Regions from separate parts of the Streptomyces sp. NPDC092952 genome, predicted to be linked through region 2. Evidence: predicted binding sites of a transcription regulator. Region 2 holds the regulator's gene; each other region holds the start of a gene.
The links. Region 2 encodes HrcA, which represses chaperone genes, less so after heat shock. Its sites were predicted from a motif close to TTNGCACTCNGNNNNNCNGAGTGCNAA; they were not measured.

Region 1 (10,287 bases), on a different contig from region 2:
GGTCGCCGGGCACGAGACCACCGCGTCCCAGATCCCCAACTTCGTCCTCACCCTCCTGGACCACCCCGACCAGCTCACCCGCCTCAGGGCCGAGCCCTCGCTCGTCCCGAACGCGGTGGAGGAACTGCTCCGCTTCGTCCCCCTGGGTAGCGGAGCCGGGCAGGCCCGGTACGCCACCGAGGACATCGAGGTCGGTGGCACGCTCGTCCGCGCGGGCAGTCCGGTCCTGGTCGCTGTCGGCGCCGCCAACCGCGACGCCCTCCGGTTCTCCGCCCCGGGCGTCCTCGACATCGCCCGCGAGGGCAACCAGCACCTCGGGTTCGGCCACGGCGTCCACCACTGCCTGGGCGCCCCGCTGGCCCGGCTCGAGCTCCAGGAAGCGCTGTCCGCCCTCATCACCCGCTTCCCCGGACTGCGCCTGGCGGCCGACGTCACCTGGAAGTCCGAGATGCTGGTGCGCGGCCCACGCGTCATGCCGGTGGAATGGTGACCGCCATGACCTGGAACGTACGCGTCGATCCCCAGCTCTGCCAGGGCTCCGGCATGTGCGCCGGCACGGTCCCCGAGGTGTTCGAACTCGACGGCGAGCGCGCCCGCGCGCGGACCGGCGAGATCGAGCCGGACGAACGGGTGCTGGACGCCTCCGACATCTGCCCCGCCCTGGCCATCACGGTGCACGACGGAACCACCGTCATCGGCCCGCACCGCGACTAGAGCATCCCGCCCGAGCCTGGCCGGGCCGACCCCTGGACGAGCCGGGCCGGGCTCGGCGACCGGATCAGGGATTAGGACCCGGCACGCGAGCCGCGAGCCCGGCCCGTCCCGATCCGGCCTGCTCCGATCCGATCCATTCCATCCCGGTCCGTCCCGGTCCGGTCCGTCCCGCCCAGGCCTGAACGGGACACCCCGCCTCAGCCGACCCCGGTGTGCCGGAGCCCACCCCCCTCCAGCACACCGGGTCCGTCAGTCCCGCCCGATCAGCTCGGGGTTCACCCGTCTCCCCACCAGTGGCAGAGCACCGATCGCGGCGACCACGACGACGCCGGCGGCCGAGAACAGCAGCAGCGGAACCCCCGCCCCGTCCCAGAACACCGCACCGCCCCCGGTGATCAGGTATCCGGACTCGGTGAGCTTCCCCGCCACCAACGCGAGCAACAGCCCCACCGCCAACGGCGACACCACCTGGACACACTGCACCATGCGCAGCGTCCAGGGCCGCGCCCCCAGCAGGGACAACGCCGTCACCTGCGCTCTTCGTTCCACAGCCCGATCTGTCACCGACACCAGGTAGGCCGCGACACCGATCACCAGCCCCAGCACCATCCCCACCCCCAACAGCGCCTTGACGACAGCGATCTGCTGCATTCCCTCGACGTTCGTCCCCACCAGGTCGACGGCGGCGGTGGGTGCGACGGAACCGATCCCGTCCAGCACACCCCGCACGACCACCGGGTCCGGCCCGCTCGTCAGGAGGAGTGTGGCGTTGTCCGGCCGGGCCTTCTTCGGCACCATCGAAGGCGGGACCAGGATGTCCGAGTCCACCGCCGACAAGTCATGTGCGCGGAAGCGGACCTCCCCCTGCGGGACCGTTACGTTCATGGTCGTCGGGTGGGATCCCCTCCAGAACCGGAAGGGGAACACCTCACCGATCCGCTCCGGACCGGAGGGCACCCGCTCGTCGGTGAGCCGCATGACCTTCCCGTCCACGCACCCGGTGATGGCGGTCGCCATCCTGGCCAGCTGCGCGCAGGTCGCCACCGTGGCGGAGATCTCCGGGGGCGGCTCATCCAGGTTCCCGTCGAACCAGGACCGCTGCTCGGTGACGCTCCCCTTCACCCCTGGCAGAAACGTCAGCGCCGTCTCGTCGGCCGCGCCGACGCCGTCGAGCGGGATACGGTAGTCCTGCTGGACGGTGTTCGGGCGGGACACCTGGTCCAACTCGACCAGCACACCCTGCGCCAGGGACGCGGCGAAGACCAGCAGTACCAGTCCGGACGCGACCCTGAGCGCACTGCCCGGCTCGACCTCGTTCCGCCGCATGGCCAGCCCCAGCGGCAGGGACGACGTTGCCCCCGCCACCCGCCGCGACAGCCGGTGGCTGAGCACCGGCAGGGTGAGCACCAGGCCGACGCCGACCATCACCACCGCGACGGGCATCAGCAGCGAGGACAGCCCGGTGTCGCGCGGCGGCCGGTCCAGCACACCAAGCACGCAGTAGCCGACGACGATCCCCATACCTGCGACCAGCAGCGGCACACCCCAGGCCCGGGGCGTTCCGGCCACCCCGCTCCGCCGGACGGCCAAGGGGTTCGCCGCCGCCTTCGCGGCCCCGGCCCTCTCAGCGAACCAGGCCAGCACCGGAGCTCCGACCAGGCATACGGCCACGGTGGCCGCCGTGAGATCACCGTCGTCCACGTACCACTTCAGGCCGGGCAGCCCGATACGGGCGATGACCTGGTTGACCACCCAGTACTCGGCAAGCCCGAGAACCGCGCCGAACAGTGCGGCGACGACCGTTTCGGCCGCATTGACCCGCCCAACGCCCTGGACGCTCAGGCCGAGCAGTCTCAGTGCCGCGAGCCGGCGGAGCCGGGTGGCCGCGGAGAGCCGGGCGCACACCGAGAGGAAGACGGCCAGGGGCAGGAGCACCACGCCGGCCAGCGTGAACCGGAGGATGTCGAGTGTGGACGGCTCCACGGCCGGGCTGGGTGCCCATCGCACCCCGAACCCCGCCACCGGCGAGCCGCCGTGGAGCTGGTCGGGGCGCATACCGATGTACGCGTAGAGCTCGTCGGGGTGGGCGAGTCCGGCGGGGCCGATCAGCCCACGCTCCCGGCCCGGCAGCAGCTTTCCCACCCCGGGCTCCGCACCCAGGAGATCATGGAGCCGGGGCGACACGAACACCTCGCCCGGATTCGGCAGCCCGGGAATCCCCGGCGGCGGGTCGGGCACCTTCTCGCCCCGCGCGACGAAGACCCGGCCCAGGGGCCGTGAACCATAGGCATCGGCCGTGGCCAGCAGACGGGTGGCACCAGCCACGGAGGAGTGCGGGCTTCGCGGCTCCCGCGCCGCGACCCGTCCGTCCCGTGCGTCGAGAACGGCGGGAATGGTGAGGACCGCGGCAAGACAGCACACCCCGATCGAGCCGCCCACCACCATCAACAGGAACCGCACCCGGTTCCCACGCTCGGACCCGAGCAACAGCCTGAACCCCAGAAGGATTTCCGTCATACCGGCATCTGCGCGCCGAGCACACCGTCCGTCATCGTGTACTGGCTGTCGGCCCGTGCCGCCACCGCCGGATCATGGGTGACAAGCACCACCGCCGTACCCTGCGACCGGGCCAGCGTCAGAAACTCCTCCAGCACCGCCGCCGCATTGACACTGTCCAGCGACCCGGTCGGCTCATCTGCGAAGACGACAGCCGGGCGATGGACCAACGCTCTCGCCACTGCCACCCGTTGGCTCTGCCCACCGGACACCTGCGAGGGCCTGCGCTGCTTCAGGTCACCCAGCCCCAGCCGCCCGAGCACCTCACCGGCCGCCGCATGCGCCCACGCCTTGCGCTGCCCCGCGAGGCGCAGTGGAAGCGCGGTGTTCTCCTCGATGGTCAACTCCGGCAACAACTCGCCGTACTGGAAGACGAACCCGAAGCGGTCCCGCCGGAGCGCGCTCAGTTCCGCGTCCTCGAACTCGCCCAGCGACCGCCCCTCGAAACGCACGACTCCCCGACCGACCGGCAGAACCCCGGCGAGGCAGTACAACAAGGACGACTTCCCCGAGCCACTCTGCCCGGTGACGGCCACGACCTCCCCCCGCCCGACAGAAATCCGAGCACCCCTGACCGCCACCGTGCTCCCGTACGAGAGCTCGACACCCCTGGCCGACAGGACCTCGGCCTCACTGACCCGGCTCACGGGAACCTCCTCGAAGAGCGGACCCGAGGCACTCACACCGGGCCCTGTCGACATCCACCCGCTACCGCCGAAGGACACACGCACGAGGCCGCCCGACCGCCCCACGGGAACGATTGACTACAGAGAGTAGTCACGACGGCACGGCTGAAGCCATCACGCTCGGTGACGTTCACTGCATCGGGCGACTTCCGGGCGCACGTGGAACGCACGCACACACCCGAACCCACCGAACACCCTTGACCTCAAGTCCGGTTGAGTTTCTACGGTTGGCCTCACCGACCACGTCGCCATGTCGAACCTGTCGACCACGTCGTACCAACCCGAGCAACGGTGGAGGAAGCAGTCATGGACTACTCGCACAACGACGCCGAACTGATCAAACAGCCTATCGGCTACTGGAGTTGGGCCGCCTACAACGCCGTCGTCTCCCGGACCCGGGCCGCGCTCGCGGAGATCGGTACCAACCAGCCGCAGTGGTGGGTTCTCGCACAGGTCGCGCAAACCGAGGGCGGCAGGGAGCGGGGCGAGGTGTCCCGGCTCCTGCGGAACTACCTCGACACCGGCCCGGAGGCCATGGAGGCGGAGATCGACCGGACCATCTCCCAGGGCTGGATCACCGAGGACGCCGAAGGGCTCCTCGTCATCACCGCCGAGGGCCGGGCGTTGCACGAGAAGGCCGCCGCCCTCCAGGCGGAGCTGTGGGCGGAGCGGCACGCCGGCATCTCCGACGAGGAGTACCTGACCACGCTGAAGGTGCTCCAGCGGTTCATCCACAACACGGGCGGGACCGCCTGGCACCACTGAGGCGGGTGGCGGGCGGGGCAGTGGGACGTGTCCGAAAGCGGCTCCCACCTGGGGGTGGTTTGGCCGGGCATCTCCCGCTGGGGAGCTTCGGCGCGTGCTCCCCTTGGCGCGCATCGATATCAACCGTCCCAAAGGGGAACGCCACCCATGTCCGAGCCGTCCCGCGAGCAGATCGTCTCCGCGCTCCACGAAAGGCCCGCCATCGCGCTGGCGCCCGGCACCCGGCTGGACGCCGAGCGGCCCGGTTCGCTTCCGGTGTCGCCCAGCGCCGTATGGGATCTGCCGGGCGGCACCGCCTGGGTGTACCGGGGTGAGGGGAACCCCGGTCTCGTACGGCCCGTGATCCTGGCCGACGGTTTCGGGACGGGCCCCAGTGAGCTGGAGTCCTCCTGGCAGGTCCTGGAGTTCGGCGACTATCCCCTCATCAGCGAGCTGCGCCGCCGTGGCCGTGACGTCATCCTGCTCGGCCACCACGAGCGCGGTGCGTCGATTCTGGACAACTCGCGCACCGCGCGCGCCGCGATCACCCGGGCCCTGGTGGAACGGCAGGGCGGCACCCCGCTGGTCGTCGGCGGGTTCAGCACGGGCGGGCTGGTCACCCGGCACGCGCTGGCCCGGATGGAATTCGAGGGCCTCGACCACGGGACGGGGCTGTACTTCTCCTACGACAGCCCGCACCGGGGCGCCTGGATCCCGGTCGCGCTCCAGGCGTTCGCGCACTATGTCAGGGACCTCGACGGCCGGTTCTCCGACCAGATCAACAGCCCGGCCACCCGGGAACTGCTGTGGCGGCACATCGGTACGTGGAACGGCACCCCGGACCGGGACGGGGCGCGCGCCACGTTCCTCGCCGAGATGGCGGCCGTCGGTGAGTGGCCGCGCCGTCCCCGGCTGATCGGTGTCGCCAACGGCACGGCCGACGGGGTCGGCACCGACGTGCGGGCGGGCGAACTGGCCCTGGAGGGCACGGGCGGATCGGTCGTCGGCACCCGTCTCCACACCCAGGCGCCCGGCCCCGACGAACCAGTGGCCAAGCTCCGGGTGGTGGCCGCGAAGACTCACGAGGTACGGACCACGGGGCTTCCCTCGATCGACGGCGCCCCCGGCGGCTCGCTGGAGGGCTTCGGCATCCTCGCCGACGGGCTCAACGCCCTGCACCCCGATCTCGGTCTCACGACCGCCGTGCGCATCCGGTCGCACTGCTTCGTACCGTCCGTCAGCGCGGTGGACATCGGCGAGCTGGACACGGACGACGAGTTGTACAAGGACATCTCCGCGCTTCCGGCCGGGACCGGCGGGCTGGACGCCTACCGGCTCGCCTCCCGGAACGAACCGCACGCGCTCGTGACCGGAGAGCTCTGCACCTGGCTCCTCAGCCATCTTCCGTAGCGAGAGCCGTCGTCCGCAACAGGGCACGGAACGCCGTTGGCCCCCGGGACCAGAGGGTCCCGGGGGCCAACGCCCGCAGAGCTCACAAGCCGTGCGGAAAGAACTGCCGATCCGTCAGGATCAGAAGTCCATGTCACCGCCCGGCATGCCGCCCGGAGCGGCCGCGGCGGCCTTCTCCGGCTTGTCGGCGATGACGGCCTCGGTGGTGAGGAACAGCGCGGCGATGGACGCGGCGTTCTGCAGGGCGGAGCGCGTGACCTTCGCCGGGTCGAGGATGCCCTCGGCGATCATGTCGACGTACTCGCCGGTGGCGGCGTTCAGACCGTGGCCGACGGCCAGGTTGCGCACCTTCTCGACGACGACGCCGCCCTCAAGGCCACCGTTGACGGCGATCTGCTTGAGCGGGGCCTCCAGGGCGAGCTTCACGGCGTTGGCGCCGGTCGCCTCGTCACCCGAGAGCTCCAGCTTCTCGAAGACGGCCGAGGCCTGGAGCAGAGCCACGCCACCACCGGCGACGATGCCCTCCTCGACGGCGGCCTTGGCGTTGCGCACCGCGTCCTCGATGCGGTGCTTGCGCTCCTTGAGCTCGACCTCGGTCGCGGCACCGGCCTTGATGACGGCCACGCCGCCGGCCAGCTTCGCGAGGCGCTCCTGGAGCTTCTCGCGGTCGTAGTCCGAGTCGGAGTTCTCGATCTCGGCGCGGATCTGGTTGACGCGACCCTGGACCTGGTCGCTGTCACCGGCACCGTCGACGATCGTCGTCTCGTCCTTGGTGATGACGACCTTGCGGGCGCGGCCGAGCAGGTCGAGACCGGCATTCTCCAGCTTGAGGCCGACCTCCTCGGAGATGACCTGGCCACCGGTGAGGATGGCGATGTCGCCGAGCATGGCCTTGCGGCGGTCGCCGAAGCCCGGGGCCTTGACGGCGACGGACTTGAAGGTGCCGCGGATCTTGTTGACGACCAGGGTCGACAGGGCCTCGCCCTCGACGTCCTCGGCGATGATCAGCAGCGGCTTGCCGGACTGCATGACCTTCTCCAGCAGCGGAAGGAGGTCCTTCACGTTGCTGATCTTCGAGTTGACGATCAGGATGTACGGGTCGTCGAGCGACGCCTCCATACGCTCCATGTCGGTGGCGAAGTACGCCGAGATGTAGCCCTTGTCGAAGCGCATACCCTCGGTGAGCTCCAGCTCCAGACCGAAGGTCTGGGACTCCTCGACGGTGATGACGCCTTCCTTGCCGACCTTGTCCATGGCCTCGGCAATGAGCTCGCCGATCTGGGTGTCGGCGGCGGAGATGGAGGCCGTCGAAGCGATCTGCTCCTTGGTCTCCACGTCCTTGGCCTGCTCCAGGAGGGCGGCGGAGACGGCCTCGACGGCCTTCTCGATGCCCCGCTTGAGCGCCATCGGGTTGGCACCCGCGGCGACGTTGCGCAGACCCTCGCGGACGAGCGCCTGGGCGAGAACGGTGGCGGTGGTCGTACCGTCGCCGGCGACGTCGTCCGTCTTCTTGGCGACCTCCTTGACCAGCTCCGCACCGATCTTCTCGTACGGGTCCTCCAGCTCGATCTCCTTGGCGATGGAAACACCATCGTTGGTGATCGTGGGGGCGCCCCACTTCTTCTCAAGGACGACGTTGCGACCCTTGGGGCCAAGGGTGACCTTGACGGCGTCGGCGAGCTGGTTCATGCCGCGCTCGAGACCGCGCCGGGCCTCCTCGTCGAACGCGATGATCTTGGCCATGTGAAGTGGTCCTCCCGGACAGGGGTGGATTTCTCCGGACCGGATGGCGCCCGCGACGGACGGCCTGCGTACCCGGTGGTTCCTTGCCCCACCGGGCTGCGGGCCTCACCGGCCCGGTCCAAGTTCTGTCACTCTCACCTGGAGAGTGCTAACGCCAATGATTAGCACTCGACCCCCGAGAGTGCAAGCGTCCCCCTCGGGATGTGGACAGTGCGCCGGGCGCGTAGCAGACGGTGCGCGGGGCGCGCCGGGGGGCCGGGCGGGGCGCGGGACGGGGTCCGCGCGCCGGGCGCGTCCGGGGCGCACTGAGGGCCCGTACCTCATGGGTACGGGCCCTCAGTGCGTGAGTGGCGTCGTTGGCCGACCGCTCGAACTCAGCCGACGGCGAGCTTGACCATGTCTGCCTGCGGCCCCTTCTGGCCCTGCGAGATCTCGAACTCGACTCGCTGACCCTCTTCAAGGGTGCGGTATCCGTCCATCTGGATCGCGCTGTAGTGGACGAAAACATCCGCACCACCGTCGACCGCGATGAAGCCGTACCCCTTCTCCGCGTTGAACCACTTGACGGTGCCCTGAGCCATGCCTAACTCCCCTATTACTGGCCCTTGCGCAGGACCGCACTTCGCGGACCCGGGTCAGAACTCCCCCTCCGACAGGTAGAGGGCGTGTGCGCCGGAACGCGTCGACCGCGGCTGAATGTATCTGTCCAACTGCCCTCTGCAACAGGTCAATCGGACGAGAATTCTGGGCAGCGTCGAACACCCGGATATGCGTGATTCGGAGGATTCCCGGGCAACTCGGGCCGGGCAAAAGTGACTTATGCCGCAAGCGGAACACGCACTTTGGCTGCATCTTGTCGTGGCCGGGCGCATTCTCATACGCGGTTGGCGCGAGCAGCTGGGGGGACTTCCCCTACTCTACCGCGCTCAACCATGCAGAATTGCCCCCTCCGTTTGAATCCGGAGAGGGCAATTCGACAACGCGGGCGACAGCGGCGGCCGATCGGCACGGCATCGCGGTGTCAGGGCGTCAGGACATCAGGGCACCGGAGTGTCAGCAGCCGCCGGCCACGGCCGGGATGATCGAAATGCCGGCACCGTCCGGCGTCGCGGTGTTCAGGCCGTCCTCGAAGCGGACGTCGTCGTCGTTGACGTACACGTTCACGAAGCGGCGCAGCTTGCCCTGGTCGTCCAGGACGCGGGCGGCGATGCCCGGGTGGTTCTGCTCCAGGGACTCGATGACCTGGGAGAGGGTCGAGCCCTCGGCCGGAACCTCGGCCTGGCCGCCGGTGTAGGTGCGGAGGATGGTGGGGATACGGACCTTGACGCTCATGGGTGGTGTCCTTCCTGGAGGCTCGGTTGATCAGCTGGTGGCGAGGCCGGCGGCGCGGAACGCCTCCAGGCTGGGACGGATCGTCGCGGTCGCCTGTGAGGTCTCGGCCACCGCGTCGAGGGTCTTGAGGCCGTCGCCCGTGTTGAGGACGACGGTGGTCAGCGAGGGATCGATCAGACCGGCCTCGATGAGCTTCTTCGTCACGCCGACCGTCACCCCGCCCGCCGTCTCCGCGAAGATCCCCTCGGTGCGGGCCAGCAGCTTGATCGCGTCGACGACCTGCTCGTCGTTCACGTCCTCGACCGCACCGCCGGTGCGGCGGGCGATGTCCAGGACGTACGGGCCGTCGGCCGGGTTGCCGATCGCGAGCGACTTGGCGATCGTGTTCGGCTTCTGCGGCCGGACGACGTCGTGACCGCCCTTGTACGCCACCGAGACCGGCGAGCACCCCTCGGCCTGGGCGCCGAAGAGCTTGTACGGCTTGTCCTCGACCAGGCCGAGCTTGATCAGCTCCTGGAGCCCCTTGTCGATCTTGGTGAACTGGGAGCCGGAGGCGATCGGGATGACCAGCTGGTCCGGGAGCCGCCAGCCGAGCTGCTCGCAGATCTCGTACGCCAGGGTCTTGGAGCCCTCGCCGTAGTACGGGCGCAGGTTGACGTTGACGAAGCCCCAGCCCTCGCCGAGCGGGTCGCCGATCAGCTCGGAGCAGAAGCGGTTGACGTCGTCGTACGTGCCCTCGATGCCGACCAGCTCGCCGCCGTACACCGCGGCCATGACGACCTTGCCCTGCTCCAGGTCGTGCGGGATGAAGACGCAGGAGCGGAAGCCGGCGCGGGCGGCGGCGGCGCCCACCGCACCGGCGAGGTTGCCGGTGGAGGAGCAGGACAGGGTGGTGAAGCCGAAGGCGCGGGCGGCCTCGATGGCCTGGGCTACGACGCGGTCCTTGAAGGAGTGCGTGGGGTTGCCGGAGTCGTCCTTGACGAACAGCTTGCCGGGCTCGACGCCCAGCTCACGGGCGAGGTTGTCGGCCTGGACGAGCTTGGTCCAGCCGGGGTTCAGGTTGGGCTTCTCGGCGACGTCGGCGGGGACCGGCAGCAGCGGG
Region 2 (10,287 bases):
AAGTCGTACGCCGACGTGGTGGCCGCCCCGCAGACCGTCGCGCTCGTCGAGGGCTACGTGAAGCGGCTCAACGAGGGCCTCCAGCGCTGGCAGACCATCAAGAAGTTCCGGCTGCTCCCGCGCGACCTCGACATCGAGCACGGCGAGCTGACCCCCAGCCTCAAGCTGAAGCGGCCGGTCGTCGAGCGCGCGTACAAGGACCTGATCGACGACATGTACGCGGGAACCCGCGAGGCGTAGGGCGTCCCCCGGCCAGGGTCCGCCGGGCACCCCCTGGCCCACCACGCCCCACCGGCGCGGTCGCGAGTACGGATCTTGCGGCCGCGCCCGTTCCGTCCCGCTCATTTTCTCCGCCCACTTCGGCAACTCGTTGCTTATGGGCATGGTCCATCTGTCACGCTGTCGGTGTCGCCCGCGCAGACGAGAACCGACAGACAGCAACGAGAACAGACAGAGCGAGACAGGTCAGGAGCTGCACCGTGGGGTCCATTCCCTTGCAGCGGGACATCGTTCAGCGTCCCGGAAATCCCGCAGACCGCGCGGACACGCGGCCGACCGCCCACACGTCCCTGCCCGGCAACCTCCTCGCCCCCTCCGCCGCCCGCCGGTTCGTCCGGGCCGCGCTGGAGGAGTGGGCCGGGCTCGGGCTCCCGGCGGCCGTGGGCTTCAGCGGGCGCCTGGCGGAGGACGCGGAGGTCGTCGTCAGCGAGCTGGTGACCAACGCGGTCGTGCACGCCGGGACCACCGTGGAGCTGGTCGTCCGGCTGGAGGAGGCCGACGACGACGAGGCCGCGGCCCTGTCGCTGGAGGTCTCCGACCACCACCCGGCCCGCGCGGTGCGCAGCGACCGCCCCGAGTCCGGAAGCGCGGCCGACGCGGCGGAGGGCACCCGCGCCGTCGGTCCCGACGAGCCCGCCGAGTACGGCCGGGGCCTCCAGCTCGTCGGCACCCTCGCCGAACGCTGGGGGATCACCTACCGCACCGGCCTCAAGACCGTCTGGGCCCGGCTCCCGGTGGACGACTGGAACCCCTTCCCGCAGGCGCCCGCCGATCCCGTCCTCCCGCACGGGCTGCGCGAGGCCGAACTCCTCGCCCCCTCCGCCCGGCGCGCGCTGCGCGACGACGCGGACTGGGCCGGCCGGGGCGCGCTCTCCTTCCTCGCCGAGGCCTCGGACCTGCTGGCCGGTCAGCTCGACGAAGACATCGTTGCCGCGCTCTCCGGGCAATTACTGGTACCCCGCCTCGCGGACTGGTGCGCGATCTGGCTGGAGCCGGAGAACGGCGGCCCCTCGGCGGTTCCCCGGCTCGCCAGCGTCTGGCACCGGGACGAGACCGAGACCGGCGGGCTCCGCGCCCTGCTGGAGCAGGGCCCGATCCGGCTGCCCGAGCGGGTCGGCACCGGCCCCGTCTCCATGCCCTGGCCCGGCGGCGAGGAGCCCTGGCCCGGCGGTACGGAGAAGACCGGGAAGGACGAGGAGGGCGACGGCCCCGCCGTCTCCGCCCTCGCCTACCGGATCACCTCCGGCGGCCGGACCCTGGGCGCGGTGCTCCTCGGCAGGGAAGGGCTCGCCCGCGTCCCCGACGAGGTGACCGCGCTCATCGAGGACTTCGTGCGCCGGGTCGGCCTCGCCGTCGGCGCCGCCCGCGAGTACACCCGGCAGGCCACCATCAGCCGCATCCTCCAGCGGGCCCTGCTGCCCGGGAAGGTCGCCGACATACCCGGCGTCGCCAGCTCACTGGTGTACGAGCCCAGCGACGACGGGGTGGTCGGCGGTGATTTCTACGACATCTTCCCCTGCCCCGGCGACCGCTGGTGCTTCGTCCTCGGCGACGTCCAGGGCAGCGGCCCCGAGGCCGCCGTCGTCACCGGCCTCGCCCGGCCCTGGCTGCGGCTGCTGGCCCGGGAGGGCTTCGGCGTCGGCGAGGTCCTGGACCGGCTCAACCGGCTCCTCCTCGACGACGCGATGGAGGCCGCCGAGGCCGCCGCGCTGATGGTGGCCGCCGCCGGCGGCCAGCAGACCGCGGACACCGGCCAGTCCCGCTTCCTGTCCCTGCTGTACGGCGAGCTCGTCCCGCTGCCCGGCGGCGGAGCCCGCTGCACGCTGGCCAGTGCCGGCCATCCGCTGCCGCTGCACCTGCGGCCCGACGGCGAGGTGCGCCCGGCCGCCGAACCGCAGATGCTGCTCGGGATCTTCGACGACGTCGCGTACGAGAGCCAGAGCTTCGAGCTGGCGCCCGGCGACAGCCTGCTCTGCGTCACCGACGGGGTCACCGAGCGGCGCTCCGGCACGCGGATGTTCGACGACGGGGACGGCCTGGCCCTGGCGCTGGCCGGATGTGCCGGACTGTCGGCGGACGGCATCGCTGACCGGATCAAGCGGGCGGTGCACGAATTCGCCGAGCGGCCGCCCGACGACGACCTGGCCCTGCTGGTCCTCCAGGCCGGCTGATCCCGCGCGGGGGAGAGGGGAGCGGACCGCGCGTGGCCGGGAACGCCCCGGCGGCGCGCGACAATGGGCGGTATGCCTTCCGTACTGCCCGATGGTGAACCCGTGCCCGACGACGGGGCGCTGCCCCGCCATGCCCTGGAAGGCGCCGCCGACCGGCCGCTCGGCTTCTACCTGCACGTGCCCTACTGCGCGACCCGCTGCGGCTACTGCGACTTCAACACCTACACCGCGACCGAGCTGCGCGGCTCCGGCGGCGCCCTGGCCTCCCGGGACAACTACGCCGCCCATCTGATCGGCGAGGTCCGCCAGGCCCGGAAGGTCCTCGGCGACGACCCGCGCCCGGTCCGCACGGTCTTCGTCGGCGGCGGCACCCCGACCCTGCTCGCCGCCGCCGACCTGGTCCGGATGCTGGCGGCGATCCGCGAGGAGTTCGGGCTCGCGGACGATGCCGAGATCACCACCGAGGCCAACCCCGAATCGGTCGGCCCGGCCTACCTCGCCGAGCTGCGCGAGGGCGGCTTCAACCGGATCTCCTTCGGGATGCAGAGCGCCCGGCAGCACGTCCTGAAGATCCTCGACCGCACGCACACCCCGGGGCGCCCCGAGGCCTGCGTCGCCGAGGCCCGGCAGGCGGGCTTCGAGCACATCAACCTCGACCTGATCTACGGCACCCCCGGCGAGTCCGACGACGACTGGCGGGCCTCGCTGGACGCGGCGATCGGCGCCGGACCCGACCATGTGTCGGCGTACGCCCTGATCGTCGAGGAGGGCACCCAGCTGGCCCGCCGCATCCGGCGCGGCGAGGTCCCGATGACCGACGACGACGTCCACGCCGACCGCTACCTGATCGCCGAGGAGGCGATGGCCGCGGCGGGCTACTCCTGGTACGAGGTGTCGAACTGGGCCCGCACCCCCGAGGGCCGCTGCCTGCACAACGAGCTGTACTGGCGCGGCGCCGACTGGTGGGGCGCCGGCCCCGGGGCGCACAGCCACGTCGGCGGGGTCCGCTGGTGGAACGTGAAGCACCCCGGCGCCTACGCCCAGGCCCTCGCCGAGGGGCGCTCGCCCGGCGCCGGCCGGGAGGTCCTCTCCGCCGAGGACCGGCGCGTCGAGCGGATCCTGCTGGAGCTCCGGCTCGCCGACGGCTGCCCGCTGTCGCTGCTGGCCCCGGCCGGTCTCGCCGCCGCCCGCCGCGCCCTGGCCGACGGCCTCCTGGAGCCCGCCCCGTACGAGGACGGGCGGGCGGTGCTCACCCTGCGCGGGCGGCTCCTGGCGGACGCGGTGGTGCGGGACCTGGTCGACTGAGGCCCCGCACGCCGGCTACCGCTCGACGGGCGCCGTGACGAAGTCGATCAGGTGCTCCACCGAGCCCAGCAGCGACGGCTCCAGGTCCCGGTAGGAGCGGACCGAGGAGAGGATGCGCTGCCAGGCCGCGCCGGTGTTCTCCGGCCAGCCCAGCGCCCGGCACACCCCGGTCTTCCAGTCCTGCCCGCGCGGCACCGCCGGCCACGCCGGGATGCCCACCGAGGACGGCTTCACCGCCTCCCACACGTCGATGTACGGATGCCCCACCACCAGCACGTCCGCCTGCGCCGCCCGCTCGGCGATCCGGGACTCCTTGGAGCCGGGCACCAGATGGTCGACCAGCACGCCCAGCCGGGCGTCCGGGCCGGGGGAGAAGGCGCGCACGATGCCCGGCAGGTCGTCGACGCCCTCCAGGTACTCCACGACCACGCCCTCGATCCTGAGGTCGTCGCCCCAGACCCGCTCCACCAGCTCCGCGTCGTGCCGCCCCTCCACGTAGATCCGCCCGGCCCGCGCGACCCGCGCCCGGGCCCCGGGGACCGCGACCGACCCCGAGGCCGTACGGGCCGGGCGCGCCGGGGCGGCGGCCGCCGGGCGGACGAGGGTGACCACCCTGCCCTCCAGCAGGAAGCCGCGCGGCTCCATCGGGAACACCCGGTGCTTTCCGAAGCGGTCCTCCAGGGTCACCGTCGGACCCTGGGCCGTCTTCTCGCACCGGATCACCGCACCGCAGAATCCGGTGGACACCTCCTCCACCACCAGATCGGGCTCGGCGGGGACCTCGGGAACGGGGGCGGACCTCTTCCACGGCGGGGTCAGGTCCGGCTGGTAGCTGCGCATCGCACGACGATAGGACGACCGGACCCCGGGGGTCACGACACGCCGAAACGTCCGGCCAGTCGCCCGCGCTGCTCCCGTACGAACGCCGCGTCCACCACCGCCCCGTGCCCCGGCACGTACACCGCGTCCTCGCCGCCCAGCGCCAGCAGCCGGTCCAGGGCGCCCGGCCAGCGGCCCGGATGGGCGTCCTCGCCGGCCTGGGGCTCGCCGGACTCCTCCACCAGGTCGCCGCAGAGCACGACGGCGGGCGATCCGGGGGAGCCGGGGACGACCGCCACCAGGTCGTGGCCGCTGTGCGCGGGGCCCAGTTCGGCCAGCACCACCTCGCGCCCGCCGCCCAGGCCGACCGTCCACTCGCCGCGCACCGGGTGCCCCGGCACCACCAGCGCGTCGACCGCCTCCGCCGCCTCGCGCTCCGCGACCCCGTGGCGCACCGCCGAGGCGCGCAGCTCCGCGGCCCCGTCCTTCCGCAGGAACTCCGCCAGCCCGGCCGCCCCGTACACCTGGACGCCGGAGAACGCGGCGGTGCCCAGTACGTGGTCGAAGTGCGGATGGCTGAGTGCGACATGTGTCACCCTCCGGCCCAGCAGCGACTCGGCCTGGGCCCGCACCTCGGCCCCCTCGCGGAGCGTCGAGCCGGTGTCGAAGAGCAGCGCGCCGTCCGCCCCGACGACCAGCGCGACCGTCGCATCCCATCCGGGAAGGCGCCGTCGGCCCACTCCGTGGCCGATCCGTTCCCACCCGAACTCTTCCCAAGAAGCGTCCATACCGCGACGCTATCGGCAAAACACCCGAGGGGTCTCGTGACGGGCTGGCCGGTCGCCCTTGCTAGGCCCCCACTCGGCCGCCGTACACTGGCGGGGGATTGCTGGCACTCGGGGTGACAGAGTGCCAGGCGAATTCCTGGACAGGGACACTGGACAGGGACACGGGAACGGCCCGGGAACCACCGAGGAAAGACAGCTGGAGGTGTGCGCGATGCTCAGTGAACGCAGACTCGAAGTGCTCCGCGCCATCGTCCAGGACTATGTCGGTACGGAGGAGCCCGTCGGCTCCAAGGCGCTCACCGAGCGGCACAAGCTGGGGGTCTCCCCGGCGACCGTCCGCAACGACATGGCCGTGCTGGAGGACGAGGGCTTCATCGCCCAGCCCCACACCAGCGCCGGACGCATCCCGACGGACAAGGGCTACCGGCTCTTCGTCGACCGGCTCGCGGGGGTCAAGCCCCTCTCGTCGCCGGAGCGCCGCGCGATCCACAACTTCCTCGACGGAGCGGTCGACCTCGACGACGTCGTGGGCCGCACCGTGCGGCTGCTCGCGCAGCTGACCCGGCAGGTCGCCATCGTGCAGTACCCCTCGCTGACCCGGTCGACGGTGCGGCACGTGGAACTGCTGTCGCTGGCGCCCGCCCGGCTGATGCTCGTGCTCATCACGGACACCGGCCGGGTCGAACAGCGCATGATCGACTGCCCCGCCCCGTTCGGCGAGACCTCTCTCGCCGACCTGCGGGCCCGGCTCAACAGCCGGGTGGTGGGACGCCGTTTCACGGACGTCCCGCAGCTGGTGCAGGACCTGCCGGAATCCTTCGAGAGCGAGGACCGGGGCACCGTCTCCACCGTGCTCTCCACCCTGCTCGAAACCCTCGTCGAGGAGACGGAGGAGCGGCTGATGATCGGCGGCACCTCCAACCTCACGCGCTTCGGGCACGACTTCCCCGTGATGATCCGGCCGGTGCTGGAGGCTCTGGAGGAGCAGGTCGTGCTGCTGAAGCTGCTCGGCGAGGCCAAGGACTCGGGCATGACCGTACGCATCGGGCACGAGAACGCCCACGAGGGGCTCAACTCCACGTCCGTCGTCGCGGTCGGCTACGGTTCGGGCGACGAGGCAGTCGCCAAACTCGGCGTGGTCGGACCGACCCGCATGGACTACCCCGGAACGATGGGAGCGGTACGCGCAGTGGCACGTTACGTCGGACAGATCCTGGCGGAGTCGTAAGTGGCCACGGACTACTACGCCGTACTCGGCGTACGCCGCGACGCGTCCCAGGACGAGATCAAGAAGGCATTCCGTCGGCTCGCCCGCGAGCTGCACCCGGATGTCAACCCCGATCCGAAGACCCAGGAGCGGTTCAAGGAGATCAACGCCGCCTACGAGGTGCTGTCGGACCCGCAGAAGAAGCAGGTCTACGACCTCGGCGGCGACCCGCTGTCCGCCTCCGGCGGCGGTGGCGCGGGCGGCTTCGGGCAGGGCGGCTTCGGCAACTTCTCCGACATCATGGACGCGTTCTTCGGCACGTCGCAGCAGCGCGGACCCCGGTCCCGCACCCGGCGCGGCCAGGACGCGATGATCCGGCTGGAGATCGACCTCGCCGAGGCCGCGTTCGGAACGACCAAGGACATCCAGGTCGACACGGCCGTCGTCTGCACCACGTGCAGCGGCGAAGGTGCCGCGCCCGGTACCTCCGCCCAGACCTGTGACATGTGCCGCGGCCGCGGCGAGGTCTCGCAGGTCACCCGGTCCTTCCTGGGCCAGGTCATGACCTCGCGGCCCTGCCCGCAGTGCCAGGGCTTCGGCACGGTCGTGCCGACGCCGTGCCCGGAGTGCGCCGGTGACGGCCGCATCCGCTCGCGGCGCACGCTCACGGTGAAGATCCCCGCCGGTGTCGACAACGGCACCCGCATCCAGCTCGCGGGCGAGGGCGAGGTCGGCCCCGGCGGCGGCCCGGCCGGCGACCTGTACGTGGAGATCCACGAGCTGTCGCACGCGGTGTTCCAGCGCCGCGGCGACGACCTGCACTGCACGGTCACCATCCCGATGACGGCGGGCGCGCTCGGCACCAAGGTGCCGCTGGAGACGCTCGACGGACTGGAGGAGGTCGACATCCGGCCCGGCACCCAGTCCGGCCAGTCCGTCCCGCTGCACGGCCGCGGTGTCACGCATCTGCGCGGCGGCGGGCGCGGCGACCTGATCGTGCACGTCGAGGTGATGACCCCGACGAAGCTGGACCCGGAGCAGGAGCGGCTGCTGCGGGACCTGGCGAAGATGCGGGGCGAGGAGCGGCCCACCGGCCAGTTCCAGCCCGGCCAGCAGGGGCTGTTCTCCCGGCTGAAGGACGCCTTCAACGGCCGCTGACCCGCGGCATCCGGACGCCGGGCGGGCCCCTTCCACAGGGCCGCCCGGCGTCCGCGCGTACCGGGGCCGCGGCGGGTGCGTCCCGGCGGGTCCGGCCCGGCCCGGACGTGACACGATGCGGTCATGTCATCCGCATTGACCGATCTCTGCCGGTATCCGATCGTGCAGGCCCCGATGGCGGGCGGCGCGTCCTGCCCCCCGCTGGTCGCGGCCGTCTCCGGGGCGGGCGGTCTCGGCTTCCTCGCCGCCGGCTACAAGACGGCGGACGGGATGTACCAGGAGATCAAACAGGTGCGCGGGCTGACCGCCCGGCCCTTCGGCGTCAACCTCTTCCTGCCGCAGCCCGGGCTCGCCGACCCGAGCGCCGTCGAGGTCTACCGCCACCAGCTCGCGGGCGAGGCCGCCTGGTACGAGACCCCGCTCGGTGACATGGACGTCGACGGCGACGACGGCTACGAGGCCAAGCTGGCCATCCTGCTGGACGACCCGGTCCCGGTCGTCTCCTTCACCTTCGGCTGTCCCACCCGGGACACCCTGGACGCCCTCGCCGGCGTCGGCACGTACACCGTCGTGACGGTCACCACGCCCGAGGAGGCCCAGGCCGCCCAGTGGGCGGGGGCCGACGCGGTCTGCGCCCAGGGCATCGAGGCGGGCGGCCACCAGTCCACCCACCGCGACGACCCGCAGGCCGACGGCTCCGGGATCGGGCTGCTCTCGCTGGTGTCCCAGGTCCGCGAGACCGTGCAGATCCCGGTCCTCGCCAGTGGCGGGCTGATGCGCGGCGCGCAGATCGCCGCGGTCCTCGCCGCGGGCGCCGACGCGGCCCAGCTCGGCACGGCCTTCCTCGTCTGCCCCGAGTCCGGGGCGAGCCCGCTGCACAAGCAGGCGCTGACCAACCCGCTGTTCGTCCGGACCGCCCTGACCCGGGCGTTCTCCGGCCGCCCGGCCCGGGGCCTGGTCAACCGCTTCATGCGCGAGCACGGCCCGTACGCCCCCGCCGCCTATCCGCAGGTCCACCACCTGACCGCCGGGCTGCGCCGGGCGGCGGCGAAGGCCGGGGACGCGCAGGGCATGGCGCTGTGGGCCGGGCAGGGCCACCGGATGGCCCGCGAGCTGCCGGCCGGCCGGCTGGTCGGACTGCTCGCCGAGGAACTGGACGCCGCACGTACGGCATTGAGCACCGGGAGTACCAAGTGACCGCACCCGTCTTCGTCGTCGAACAGGTCCCCGACGGGCCCGGGTTCGTCCTGGAGGGCCCCGAGGGCCGGCACGCCGTGTCGGTGAAGCGGCTGCACGAGGGCGAGGCCGTCGTGCTCACCGACGGGCGGGGCCGCTGGACGGAGGGCGTCGTGGCCGCAGCCGAGGGCAAGGACCGCCTCGTCCTCGCCGAACTGGCCCCGGTCCGGGAGGAGGTGGCGCCCGCCCCGCGCATCACCGTCGTCCAGGCCCTGCCCAAGGGGGACCGGGGCGAGGTCGCCGTGGAGACCATGACCGAGACCGGCGTCGACGCGATCGTGCCCTGGCAGGCGGCCCGCTGCATCACCCAGTGGAAGGGCGACCGCGGCCTCAAGTCCCTGTCCAAATGGCGAGCTACGGCCCGGGAGGCGGGCAAGCAGTCCCGCCGGGTGCGCTTCCCCGAGGTGACCGACGCGATGACGACCAAGCAGGTCGCGGCGTTGCTGGCCGGGGCGGAGTTCGCGGCCGTGCTGCACGAGGACCGGGACCACGACAGCGAACCGCTGGCCACCGTCGAACTCCCCGAGCGGGGCGAGATCGTGCTGGTCGTCGGGCCCGAGGGCGGGGTGTCGCCGCAGGAGCTCGCGGTCTTCGCCGAGGCGGGCGCCCGGACCTGCCGGCTCGGTGCGAGCGTGCTGCGCACCTCCACCGCGGGCACGGCGGCGACGGCCCTGCTCCTGGGGCGCACCGGCCGCTGGTCGTAGTCGGATTCCGGTCGGGTGCCGCCCGATACCCGGCGTGCGCTCCGGCGCCATTTCCGGCGCGCCCGCACGCCGTCTACCGTCCGGCGGGCGATCGGTGGGAAGCTGCCCGTATGGGGACAACAAGGGCATGGATTCAGAGGCGGGGCCGACGTGTTCCGGCCGCGTCCGCACTCGTGGTCGCGGCCGTCCTGGGCGTCGCCGCCTGCGAACCCGCGGGTGGGCTGAACTCCGCCTCCATCGCCGTGACCACCGACCGGGTCGGCACCGGCGCGCTGGAGAGCAAGGGGGTGAACGTGCGGTGGCTGAACTGCTCCGCCGGGGTCGACGGCACCCGCGCCTGGGGCGCCTCGTCCGCCGCGTCCGTACCCCGCAGCGCGAACGTCGACTGCACGGGCCGGACCGGCAGCGGCGAGGACATCACGCTCACCGGCAAGGTGACCCAGGAGCTCGGCGGCCGGTGCGTACGGGGCGATCTGACCGCGAAGACGGGCGGGCGGTCCGTCTTCCGGGCCGAGGTGCTCGGCGACTGCAACGCCCCGCCGCCGACCTCCGTGATCACCCCGGCCCCGCCCGCCGCGGGCGGGAACGGATTCCGGCCCACCGTCACGGTCACCGTCACG
Region 3 (10,287 bases), on a different contig from region 2:
GGACCCCCGCACCCGGACCGCCGGGCCCGCCGTGGACCGGCCCGCCGACATCGCCGAGCAGCTCGCCGGGCTGCCCGTGGTCGGCGCGGGCGCCGTGCTCTACCCCGAGGCGTTCCCGGACGCCCGGACGCCCGAGCACGTCAGCGCCGGGGCGCTGGCCGCGCTGGCCGCCGAGCGGCTCGCCGCGGGCGCCGAGCTGCTGGCACCGCTCCCGCTGTACCTGCGCAGGCCCGACGCCCAGGTGCCGAAGAACTACAAGGTGGTCACCCCGAAGTGACGACCACGACCGCCGTGCTGCGCGAGATGCGCTGGTGGGACATCGAACCGGTGCTGGAGCTGGAGCGCGAGCTGTTCCCGGACGACGCCTGGTCGGCCGGCATGTTCTGGTCGGAGCTGGCCCACTCCCGGGGCCCCGGGGCCACCCGCCGCTACGTCGTCGCCGAGGACCCCGTCACCGGCCGGATCGTCGGCTACGCGGGCCTCGCCGCCGCCGGCGACCTGGCCGACGTGCAGACCATCGGGGTCACCCGCGACCACTGGGGCGGCGGCCTGGGCGCCGCGCTCCTCACCGACCTGCTGAAGCACGCCACGGCCTTCGAGTGCGCCGAGGTGCTCCTGGAGGTCCGCGTCGACAACACCCGCGCCCAGAAGCTCTACGAGCGCTTCGGTTTCGAACCGATCGGCTTCCGCCGCGGCTACTACCAGCCGGGCAATGTCGACGCGCTCGTCATGCGCCTCCACGTACAAGGAACAGAGACCGACTGATGGCTGACGAACCGCTCGTACTCGGCATCGAGACCTCCTGCGACGAGACCGGCGTCGGCATCGTCCGGGGCACGACCCTGCTGGCCGACGCCGTCGCCTCCAGCGTCGACACCCACGCCCGCTTCGGCGGCGTCGTCCCGGAGATCGCCTCCCGCGCCCACCTGGAGTCCATGGTCCCCACCATCGAGCGCGCCCTGAAGGAGGCCGGGGTCTCGGCCCGCGACCTCGACGGCATCGCCGTCACCGCGGGCCCCGGCCTGGCCGGCGCGCTGCTGGTCGGCGTCTCGGCGGCGAAGGCGTACGCCTACGCGCTGAACAAGCCGCTCTACGGGGTCAACCACCTCGCCTCGCACATCTGCGTCGACCAGCTGGAGCACGGCCCGCTGCCCGAGCCCACGATGGCGCTGCTGGTCAGCGGCGGCCACTCCTCGCTGCTCCTCGCGCCGGACATCACCGCCGACGTGCGGCCGCTCGGCGCGACCATCGACGACGCGGCGGGCGAGGCGTTCGACAAGATCGCCCGGGTGCTGGACCTGGGCTTCCCCGGCGGCCCGGTCATCGACCGGCTGGCCCGGGAGGGCGACCCGGCGGCCATCGCCTTCCCGCGCGGACTGACCGGCTCGCGCGACCCCGCGTACGACTTCTCCTTCTCCGGGCTGAAGACCTCGGTGGCCCGCTGGATCGAGGCCAAGCGCGCGGCGGGCGAGGAGGTGCCGGTACGGGACGTGGCGGCGTCCTTCCAGGAGGCCGTGGTGGACGTGCTCACCCGCAAGGCCGTACGGGCCTGCAAGGACGAGGGCGTCGACCACCTGATGATCGGCGGCGGCGTCGCGGCCAACTCGCGGCTGCGGGCCCTGGCCGAGGAGCGGTGCGAGCGCGCCGGGATCCGGCTGCGGGTGCCCCGCCCCGGGCTGTGCACGGACAACGGCGCGATGGTCGCCGCGCTGGGTGCCGAGATGGTCGCCCGCAACCGCCCGGCCTCGGACCTGGAACTGTCCGCGGACTCCTCGCTGCCGGTGACCGACCCCCACGTACCGGGCGCCCACTCGCACACCCACGACCACGACCACGTCCACGAGATCAGCAAGGACAACCTCTACTCATGACCGTCGCCCTCATGTGGGAGGCCCGCGCCACGGCCGGCCGGGGCGGGGAGCTGCTGGAGTGGGCGCGGGCCCGCGCGGCCGAGCTGGCCGTCGAACCGCTCCGCCGCGAACTGCTGCGCGCACCGCAGGACCGGGTCCTGGTGATCACCTGGTGGCCGGGCGGCCCCGACGCCGCGCTGCCCGAGCTGCCCGAGCCGGACGCCGCGCTGGTCACCCGCCCTGTGCACCGCTGGCGCTTCGAATCCGTCGAGACCACCGGGGCCGCGGGCGGCTGAGGCCCCGGACGGCTGAGGCGCCGTCCCGCTCCGGTGGCCGGTCGCGGACTTCCCCGAAAGAATTTCCCGAAGTATTTCGCGGGAGCTGTCGATCCGGCCGGGTCCCGTTCGACGCAGGGGTGAGAGGCGGGGAAGAGCCCCGCCGCACAGAACCGGGAGCCACCATGCCGCGCTTCATGACGCTGATCCGCATCGACGAGGAGAACCTGCCGAAGGAGGCCCCGGACCCCGACTTCGAGAAGCGGATGGGCGCCCTTTTCGAGGAGATCACCAAGGCCGGGGTCATGTTGGAGACGGCCGGGCTCCACCCGACCTCCCAGGGCGCCCGGGTCACCTGGTCCGGCGGGAGGCTCACCCAGACCGACGGGCCCTTCACCGAGACCAAGGAGGTCGTCGGGGGGTACGCCGTCCTCCAGGCCAAGGACATGGCGGAGGCCCTGGAGTGGACCCGGCGCTTCCTCAGCGCCCACCCGGAGAACTGGACGGTGACCTCCGAGGTCCGGCAGATCGACGAGGCCACCATGGGCGCCTGACGGCCCGTCCGGCTTGCCCCGTCCCGGCCCGGCTGCTGGGATGGGGCACCGTGACAGCGACAACCCAGGCGGTCGAGGCGGTCTTCCGGATCGAGTCCCCGCGGATCGTCGCGGCCGTCACCCGTATCGTGCGCGACCTCGGCATCGCCGAGGAGCTCGCCCAGGACGCCCTGGTCGCCGCGTTGGAGCAGTGGCCCGAGTCGGGCGTCCCGGAGCGGCCGGGCGCCTGGCTCACCACCACCGCCCGGAACCGCGCGATCGACCTCGTACGCCGCCGGGAGGCCTACGCGCGCAAGCTCGCCGAGGTGGGCCGGTCGCTCGCGGACGTGGAGCCGCCCGAGCCCGCCGAGCCGGACGCCATCGACGACGACCTGCTCCGGCTGATCTTCACCGCCTGCCATCCGGTGCTCTCCACCGAGGCCCGGATCGCCCTCACCCTGCGGCTCCTCGGCGGCCTCACCACCGAGGAGATCGCCCGCGCCTTCCTGGCCCCCGAACCGACCGTCGCCCAGCGCATCGTCCGGGCCAAGCGGACCCTGGGCCGCGAGGGCGTCGCCTTCGAGGTGCCGTACGGGCCCGACCGGGCCGCCCGCCTCGGCTCCGTCCTCGAAGTGATCTACCTGGTCTTCAACGAGGGCTACGCGGCGACGGCCGGCGACGACCTGGTCCGCCCGGCGCTCTGCGAGGACGCGCTCCGGCTGGCCCGGGTGCTCGCCGGGCTGATGGAGCACGAGCCCGAGGTCCACGGGCTGGCCGCGCTGCTGGAGCTCCAGGCGTCCCGCACCGCGGCCCGCACCGGCCCGGACGGCGCGGCGGTGCTGCTCGCCGACCAGGACCGGGCCCGCTGGGACCGGCTGCTGATCCGGCGCGGGGTCGCCGCCCTGGAACGGGCCGTCGCGGCGACCGGCGAGGGCGCCGGACTCGGCCCGTACACCGTGCAGGCCGCGATCGCCGCCTGCCACGCGCGGGCGGCGACGTACCAGGACACCGACTGGGACACCATCACCGCCCTCTACGACCGGCTCGCCGCGATCGCCCCCTCCCCGGTCGTCGCCCTGAACCGGGCCGTGGCCGTCTCCATGGCCCGCGGCCCCGAGGCCGCGCTCGCCCTGGTCGACGCCCTCGCCGCCGATCCGGCGCTGGACGGCTACCACCTGCTGCCCAGCGTGCGCGGCGATCTGCTGGCCCGGACCGGGCGCACCGGGGAGGCGCGCGCCGAGTTCGTACGGGCGGCCGGGCTGACCCGCAACGCCCGGGAGCGGGCCATGCTCCTGGACCGCGCGGAGCATCCGGCCCGCGGGATCCGGTGAGTCCCGGCCCCCGGCCGGGGTGCCGCGCGCCGTGGGCGCCGCCGGATGCCGAGGGCCCGCGCACCGCCCCGGCCGCCGGACCGTAAGGTCATGCCCATGTCTTCCCGCGCCCAACTGCCGCCCCCGCCGCCGCCCGTTGAGCTCCGCTCCTGGCCCGACCAGGAGGCGCTGCTCACTGACCGGGCGGCGGTCCTCGGCGGGCTGGTGCGGGCCCATGTCGGCCCGGGGCGGCTGGTGGTGCTCTGGCTGTGGGGGGTGCTCGGCGCGTTCGGCTGGCTGCTGGTGGGCTCGGCACTGGTCGCCTTCGAGGAGTCCTACGACCCGATCGGCGCCGTGGCCGGCCTGACCATGCTGATGCTGGGCATCGGCTGCCTGGTCCCCGCCGTCCTGCTCGTCGCCGTCGGGGTGCGCCGCGACCGCCGGGTCCGCGCGCTGCTGCACGCCTGGGGCGCCCTGGACCGCGATCCGGCGCGGGACGCGGCGCTGCGGATGCCGGGCGCGTCCAGCGTCTGGCTGGTGCTCTCCTTCGTGCTCTGCGCGGTCGGCCTCGGCACCTGCTTCGCCGTCCCGGCGAACGCCGCGCCGGACGGGTACGGCTGGAGCCTGGTCGCCCTCGCCATGGGGCTGGGGATGATCGCCTGGCTCGTCGGACTGATCGGTCTCGTCAAGGCGTTCGCCCACCGGCGCTGGGTACTGCGGGTCCTGGCCGGGGCGCCCGCCCCGGCGCCACGCCTCCCGGCCCGGGACGGTGCCCACCGCTGACCCTGGACCTATCCTGGCGGGGCACGGATGTCCGACAGGGGGAGAACGACATGCAGTGGTACTGGTGGGTGCTCATCGTCTTCTGGATGGGCGGCTTCGGATGGGTCGTCGACAACGTCCGTACGGCGTTGCGCAACCGGCACGAGCGCAAGCTCGAACTGCTGGACACGGCCCGCCAGGAGCGGCTGGCCGTCGAGGCGGCGAGCAAGCCGCCGGAGCCGGTCTGCGGCTGCACGCACCATCTCGCCAAGCACGACAAGCAGGGCCGCTGCCACGAGCGGGTCGAGGTGCCGACCGCCTGGGACGAGAACAAGAAGCCGGTCCGCTTCGAGTCCGGCCAGTGCAACTGCCAGCAGTACGTGGGCCCGCAGCCGCTCTCACAGGTCTACGCGGACGACCTGACCGACCTCGCCTGACCGCCCCGCTCAGCCGGTGGGGCCGGCCAGCGGGTGGCCGACGAGCATCGTCGGCGCCCCGGCCACCCGGGTCAGGAAGACGGTCGCGGAGTTCGGCCCCTGGAGCTTCATCCGGCGCCGCAGCTCCTCCGGTTCGACCGCCGAACCGCGCTTCTTGACGGTCAGCACGCCCACCTTCCGCTCCCGCAGCAGCGCCTTCAGCTTCTTCATGTTGAACGGCAGCCGGTCGGTGATCTCGTACCCGGTCGTGTACGGGGAGGCGTACGGCCGGTCGGCGGTGATGTACGCGATGGTCTCGTCGATCAGCCGGCCCTCGCACCGCGCGACCAGGTCGGCGACCAGATGGGCGCGGATCACGGCGCCGTCCGGCTCGTACAGGTAGCGGCCGACCGGGCCGACGGGCGGGGCGGGCAGCGGGGCCCCGGACCACAGGGTGGCGGCCGCCGGGAGCAGCGTGGCGCGGTACGCGCCGGCCGTGAACCCCTCGCCGAACCAGAGGACCGCCTCCTTCACGTCGCCGCCGTCCGAGATCCACTCGGCCTCGGCCTGCTCGGGGATCGCCTCGTGCGGGATGCCGGGGGCGATCTTCAGGGCGGCGCGGGGGGCCGCGAGGGCGGTGCCGACCGCCCAGGACAGCGGCGGCGAGTACGCCTCGGGGTCGAAGATCCGGCCCCGCCCGCCGCGCCGCGCCGGGTCCACGAAGACCGCGTCGCAGGACGAGGTGTCGACGGCGGCGACATCGGCGCACCGCACCTCGATCAGACCGTCCAGCCCCAGTGCGGCGGCGTTGGCGCGGGCCACCTCGGCGGTCAGCGGGTCGCGGTCCACGGCGAGTACGGAGATGCCCGCGCGGGCCAGCGCGATGGCGTCGCCGCCGATGCCGCAGCAGAGGTCGGCGACGCGGCGCACCCCGCCCGCCGCGAACCGCCCGGCGCGGTGGGCGGCCACCGAGGTGCGGGTCGCCTGCTCGACGCCGTTCGGCGTGAAGTACATCCGGTACGCGTCCTCGGCGCCGAACTTGGCCACCGCCCGCTGCCGGAGCCGGGCCTGTCCGAGCGCGGCCGACACCAGGGCGGCGGGGTGGGTGCGGCGCAGCCGGGTGGCGGTGGCGAGCTCCTGGGCGGGGTCGTGGTCCCGCAGCCCGGCCAGGAGCGCGGCGCCCTCGGGGGTGCGCAGGGCCCGGAAGCCGGCGAGGGGGTCGGGGGCGTCGGACGGGTCGGTGCCGGACGGGTCGTTCGGGGCGAGAGCGTTCACCCGTCCCATTGTGAGCCAGCCGGGTAGACCGGCGGTCCGGGCCGCGGTGTCGGGCCGGGAGGCCGGTCGCCGGCTGGCAGGATGCGGCGCCATGCAACTTGTACGACAAAACGAAAAAAGCACCGCAAAGCCACCCAGATCGTCCGGCTCCCCGGGCCGACGGCGCGGGCGCCCGCGCCACCCCGCCGGCGCCGTACTGGCCGCACTCCTGGTCGCGGCGGTCGGCTCGGGCTGCGCCTCCGGGTCCGGCGAGACCGGGCGGGGAAGCGGGCCCCTCGCCGGGAACCCGGGCCCGGCGGCGGGCCCGAACCCTGCGGCCGGGCTCCCGGGCGTCCCCGGACTCCGCCGCGGCCTGGCCCGCCTGCCCGGCGAGCGCTACGGGAACGCGCGGCTCGCCCCGGCCGTCCGGGCGAGGATCGCGAAGAAGTGGGGGCTCGACCGGCCGCCGCTGATCGCCCCGCTGCCGCCCCTGGTGAAGCCGCGCGTCACCACCCGCGAGGGCTTCGAGGTGACCGGCGGCGACGACACGCTGCCGCCGGTCTTCACCACCGTCCCGACCACGGACCGGGTCGTCTTCCTGACCATCGACGACGGAGCGGAGAAGGACCCCGAGCTGCTCCAGATGATGGACGAGCTGGACATCCCGTACAGCGCGTTCCTCAGCGACGACGAGGTGAAGGACAACTACGGCTACTTCGGCGAGGCCCAGCGCCTGGGCACCGTTCTCGGCAACCACACGCTCCACCACCCCTACCTCCCCGGCCTCTCCCACGACGAGCAGCGGCGCGAGATCTGCGGCCAGCAGGACCTCATGGCGGAGCGGTACGGGAAGCGGCCCCGCCTCTTCCGTCCGCCGTACGGCAACTACAACGCCGACACCCTGCGCATCGCGCGGTCCTGCGGGATCAGGGCCGTGCCGCTGTGGAACGCCGAGGCGTTCCCGGACCGCATGGAGTGGCGCGAGGACGACCAGGAGCTGCGACCGGGCGACATCATCCTCACCCACTTCCGCGGCCGGGCGGCCTGGGGCGGCAGCATGGCCGACCTGGTCCGGGCGGTCCTGAGAACCGTCACCGAGCGGGGGTACGCGGTGGCCCGGCTGGAGGACTACGTCTGACGGCCCGGCTCCGACGGGCTCTCAGCCGCCGGAGTCCAGGCACTCCCGGTTGTCCCCGCCGCTGCGGCACTGATGGCCGGAGTGCCCCGGATCCTCCACGTGCGAGGGCGCGGGGGCGGGCGGGTGCGCGCGGCCGTGCTCCCCGACACCGGTCAGCACCGCCGCCACGCACAGCACCATCCCGGCCACCAGCTGCGCACCGCCCGCCCACGGCCGGCCGCCGCGCATCAGGACGAGGGCGAACAGCAGGGCCACCGCGGCGAAGCCGCCGAGGGCGAGGACCGGGCCCCAGTCCGTCGGTGGCGGACCCGCCGGCCCCGGCGGCGCCCCCTTCTCCGGCCCCGGGGCGCCGGGACCGCCGTGCGAGAGGGCCAGCTGGAGGGCGACGACCGCGCCGATCACCCCCTCCAGGAGCAGCAGCAACAGCCCGAGCAGCGCGTCGAGGCAGCCGTTCACCGCGGCCGCCCGGCGCCGACCGTCCGGCGGGGGAAGGGATCGGGTCATGCCCCCACGGTCGTACGGAACGCTCCGGTCCGTCCGTACGTTGCCCCCATGGTGTCCGGACCGTTGTCCGGACCATGCCGCCCCCGGCGGCTCGAAGCCCCCGGCGGCTCGAAGGCGACGCCACGACCGCTCGAATTGGCACTCCGCTTGACCGAGTGCTAATCGCGGTCATAGTCTCGGTGCTGGCACTCACCACTGGAGAGTGCCAAACCACTGCGCGACTGGCAGGTCCGGCACCCGCGACGACGGATCGACCTGGTCGCCACCCAAGACTGTTACCCCGTGAGATCTCCGAAGGGGGAGACTGGATCGTGTCGACCGCCAGCTCCAAGGTTGCGATCAAGCCGCTCGAGGACCGCATTGTGGTCCAGCCGCTCGACGCCGAGCAGACCACGGCCTCCGGCCTGGTCATTCCGGACACCGCCAAGGAGAAGCCCCAGGAGGGCGTCGTCCTGGCCGTGGGTCCGGGCCGCTTCGAGAACGGCGAGCGCCTTCCGCTCGACGTCAAGACCGGCGACGTCGTGCTCTACAGCAAGTACGGCGGCACCGAGGTGAAGTACAGCGGCGAGGAGTACCTCGTCCTCTCGGCTCGCGACGTGCTCGCGATCGTCGAGAAGTAATTCACCCACGTTTTCTGTTCCGCGCCCCTGGCCCCCTGCGATAACCAGCCGGGTCGGGGGCGCGGTTCGTTCGAGAGGAAAGCTCAGCTCCCATGGCGAAGATCCTGAAGTTCGACGAGGACGCCCGTCGCGCCCTTGAGCGCGGCGTCAACAAGCTTGCCGACACGGTCAAGGTGACGATCGGCCCCAAGGGCCGCAACGTCGTCATCGACAAGAAGTTCGGTGCCCCCACCATCACCAACGACGGTGTCACCATCGCGCGCGAGGTCGAGCTCGACGACCCGTACGAGAACCTCGGTGCCCAGCTGGTGAAGGAGGTCGCCACCAAGACCAACGACATCGCGGGTGACGGCACCACCACCGCCACCGTGCTCGCCCAGGCGCTCGTCCGCGAGGGTCTGCGCAACGTCGCCGCCGGTGCCTCCCCGGCCGCCCTGAAGAAGGGCATCGACGCCGCGGTCAAGGCCGTGTCCGAGGAGCTCCTCGCGACCGCCCGCCCGATCGAGGACAAGACCGACATCGCCGCCGTGGCCGCGCTCTCCGCGCAGGACCCGCAGGTCGGCGAGCTCATCGCGGACGCGATGGACAAGGTCGGCAAGGACGGCGTCATCACCGTCGAGGAGTCCAACACCTTCGGTCTGGACCTCGACTTCACCGAGGGCATGGCCTTCGACAAGGGCTACCTGTCCCCGTACATGGTGACCGACCAGGAGCGTATGGAGGCCGTCCTCGACGACCCGTACATCCTCGTCCACCAGGGCAAGATCGGCTCGATCCAGGAGCTGCTCCCGCTGCTGGAGAAGGTCATCCAGGCCGGTGGCTCCAAGCCGCTGCTGATCATCGCCGAGGACGTCGAGGGCGAGGCGCTGTCGACCCTCGTCGTCAACAAGATCCGTGGCACCTTCAACGCCGTCGCCGTGAAGGCCCCCGGCTTCGGTGACCGCCGCAAGGCCATGCTCGGCGACATCGCCACCCTCACCGGTGCGACCGTCATCGCCGAGGAGGTCGGCCTCAAGCTCGACCAGGCCGGTCTGGACGTGCTGGGCACCGCCCGCCGCGTCACCGTCTCCAAGGACGACACCACGATCGTGGACGGCGGCGGCGAGCCCGGCGACGTCAAGGGCCGGGTCAACCAGATCAAGGCCGAGATCGAGTCCACGGACTCCGACTGGGACCGCGAGAAGCTCCAGGAGCGCCTCGCGAAGCTGGCCGGCGGCGTCTGCGTGATCCGCGTCGGTGCCGCCACCGAGGTGGAGCTCAAGGAGAAGAAGCACCGTCTGGAGGACGCCATCTCCGCGACCCGCGCCGCGGTCGAGGAGGGCATCGTCTCCGGTGGTGGCTCCGCCATCGTCCACGCCGTCAAGGTCCTGGACGGCGACCTCGGCAAGACCGGCGACGAGGCCACCGGTGTCGCGGTCGTGCGCCGCGCCGCGGTCGAGCCGCTGCGCTGGATCGCCGAGAACGCCGGCCTGGAGGGCTACGTCATCACCTCCAAGGTCGCCGAGCTGGAGAAGGGCCAGGGCTTCAACGCCGCCACCGGCGAGTACGGCGACCTGGTGAAGGCTGGCGTCATCGACCCGGTCAAGGTCACCCGCTCCGCCCTGGAGAACGCCGCGTCCATCGCG

Region 1: the regulator HrcA is predicted to act here: its motif matches at 8,015-8,041, upstream of groL (chaperonin GroEL).
Region 3: the regulator HrcA is predicted to act here: its motif matches at 8,178-8,204, upstream of groES (co-chaperone GroES).

Annotation. Positions count from the first base shown of each region.
Region 1 covers NZ_JBIVPT010000004.1:390,541-400,827, forward strand. The annotation lists gene ACIQGQ_RS12850 (cytochrome P450) at 1-490, shown strand, start outside; gene ACIQGQ_RS12855 (ferredoxin) at 496-714, shown strand; gene ACIQGQ_RS12860 (ABC transporter permease) at 964-3,231, opposite strand; gene ACIQGQ_RS12865 (ABC transporter ATP-binding protein) at 3,228-3,953, opposite strand; gene ACIQGQ_RS12870 (MarR family winged helix-turn-helix transcriptional regulator) at 4,263-4,721, shown strand; gene ACIQGQ_RS12875 (esterase/lipase family protein) at 4,869-6,110, shown strand; gene groL (chaperonin GroEL) at 6,231-7,853, opposite strand; gene ACIQGQ_RS12885 (cold-shock protein) at 8,228-8,434, opposite strand; gene ACIQGQ_RS12890 (ubiquitin-like small modifier protein 1) at 8,907-9,185, opposite strand; gene thrC (threonine synthase) at 9,216-10,287, opposite strand, start outside.
Region 2 covers NZ_JBIVPT010000002.1:252,507-262,793, reverse strand. The annotation lists gene ACIQGQ_RS05195 (AMP-dependent synthetase/ligase) at 1-240, shown strand, start outside; gene ACIQGQ_RS05190 (SpoIIE family protein phosphatase) at 495-2,450, shown strand; gene hemW (radical SAM family heme chaperone HemW) at 2,523-3,755, shown strand; gene ACIQGQ_RS05180 (DUF3097 domain-containing protein) at 3,771-4,595, opposite strand; gene ACIQGQ_RS05175 (MBL fold metallo-hydrolase) at 4,628-5,362, opposite strand; gene hrcA (heat-inducible transcriptional repressor HrcA) at 5,574-6,590, shown strand; gene dnaJ (molecular chaperone DnaJ) at 6,591-7,727, shown strand; gene ACIQGQ_RS05160 (nitronate monooxygenase) at 7,851-8,924, shown strand; gene ACIQGQ_RS05155 (16S rRNA (uracil(1498)-N(3))-methyltransferase) at 8,921-9,667, shown strand; gene ACIQGQ_RS05150 (hypothetical protein) at 9,778-10,287, shown strand, end outside.
Region 3 covers NZ_JBIVPT010000001.1:540,175-550,461, reverse strand. The annotation lists gene tsaB (tRNA (adenosine(37)-N6)-threonylcarbamoyltransferase complex dimerization subunit type 1 TsaB) at 1-277, shown strand, start outside; gene rimI (ribosomal protein S18-alanine N-acetyltransferase) at 274-765, shown strand; gene tsaD (tRNA (adenosine(37)-N6)-threonylcarbamoyltransferase complex transferase subunit TsaD) at 765-1,871, shown strand; gene ACIQGQ_RS02415 (hypothetical protein) at 1,868-2,146, shown strand; gene ACIQGQ_RS02410 (YciI family protein) at 2,311-2,679, shown strand; gene ACIQGQ_RS02405 (RNA polymerase sigma factor) at 2,730-3,989, shown strand; gene ACIQGQ_RS02400 (hypothetical protein) at 4,086-4,751, shown strand; gene ACIQGQ_RS02395 (hypothetical protein) at 4,802-5,167, shown strand; gene ACIQGQ_RS02390 (methyltransferase domain-containing protein) at 5,177-6,430, opposite strand; gene ACIQGQ_RS02385 (polysaccharide deacetylase family protein) at 6,513-7,538, shown strand; gene ACIQGQ_RS02380 (DUF6234 family protein) at 7,560-8,042, opposite strand; gene groES (co-chaperone GroES) at 8,354-8,662, shown strand; gene groL (chaperonin GroEL) at 8,755-10,287, shown strand, end outside.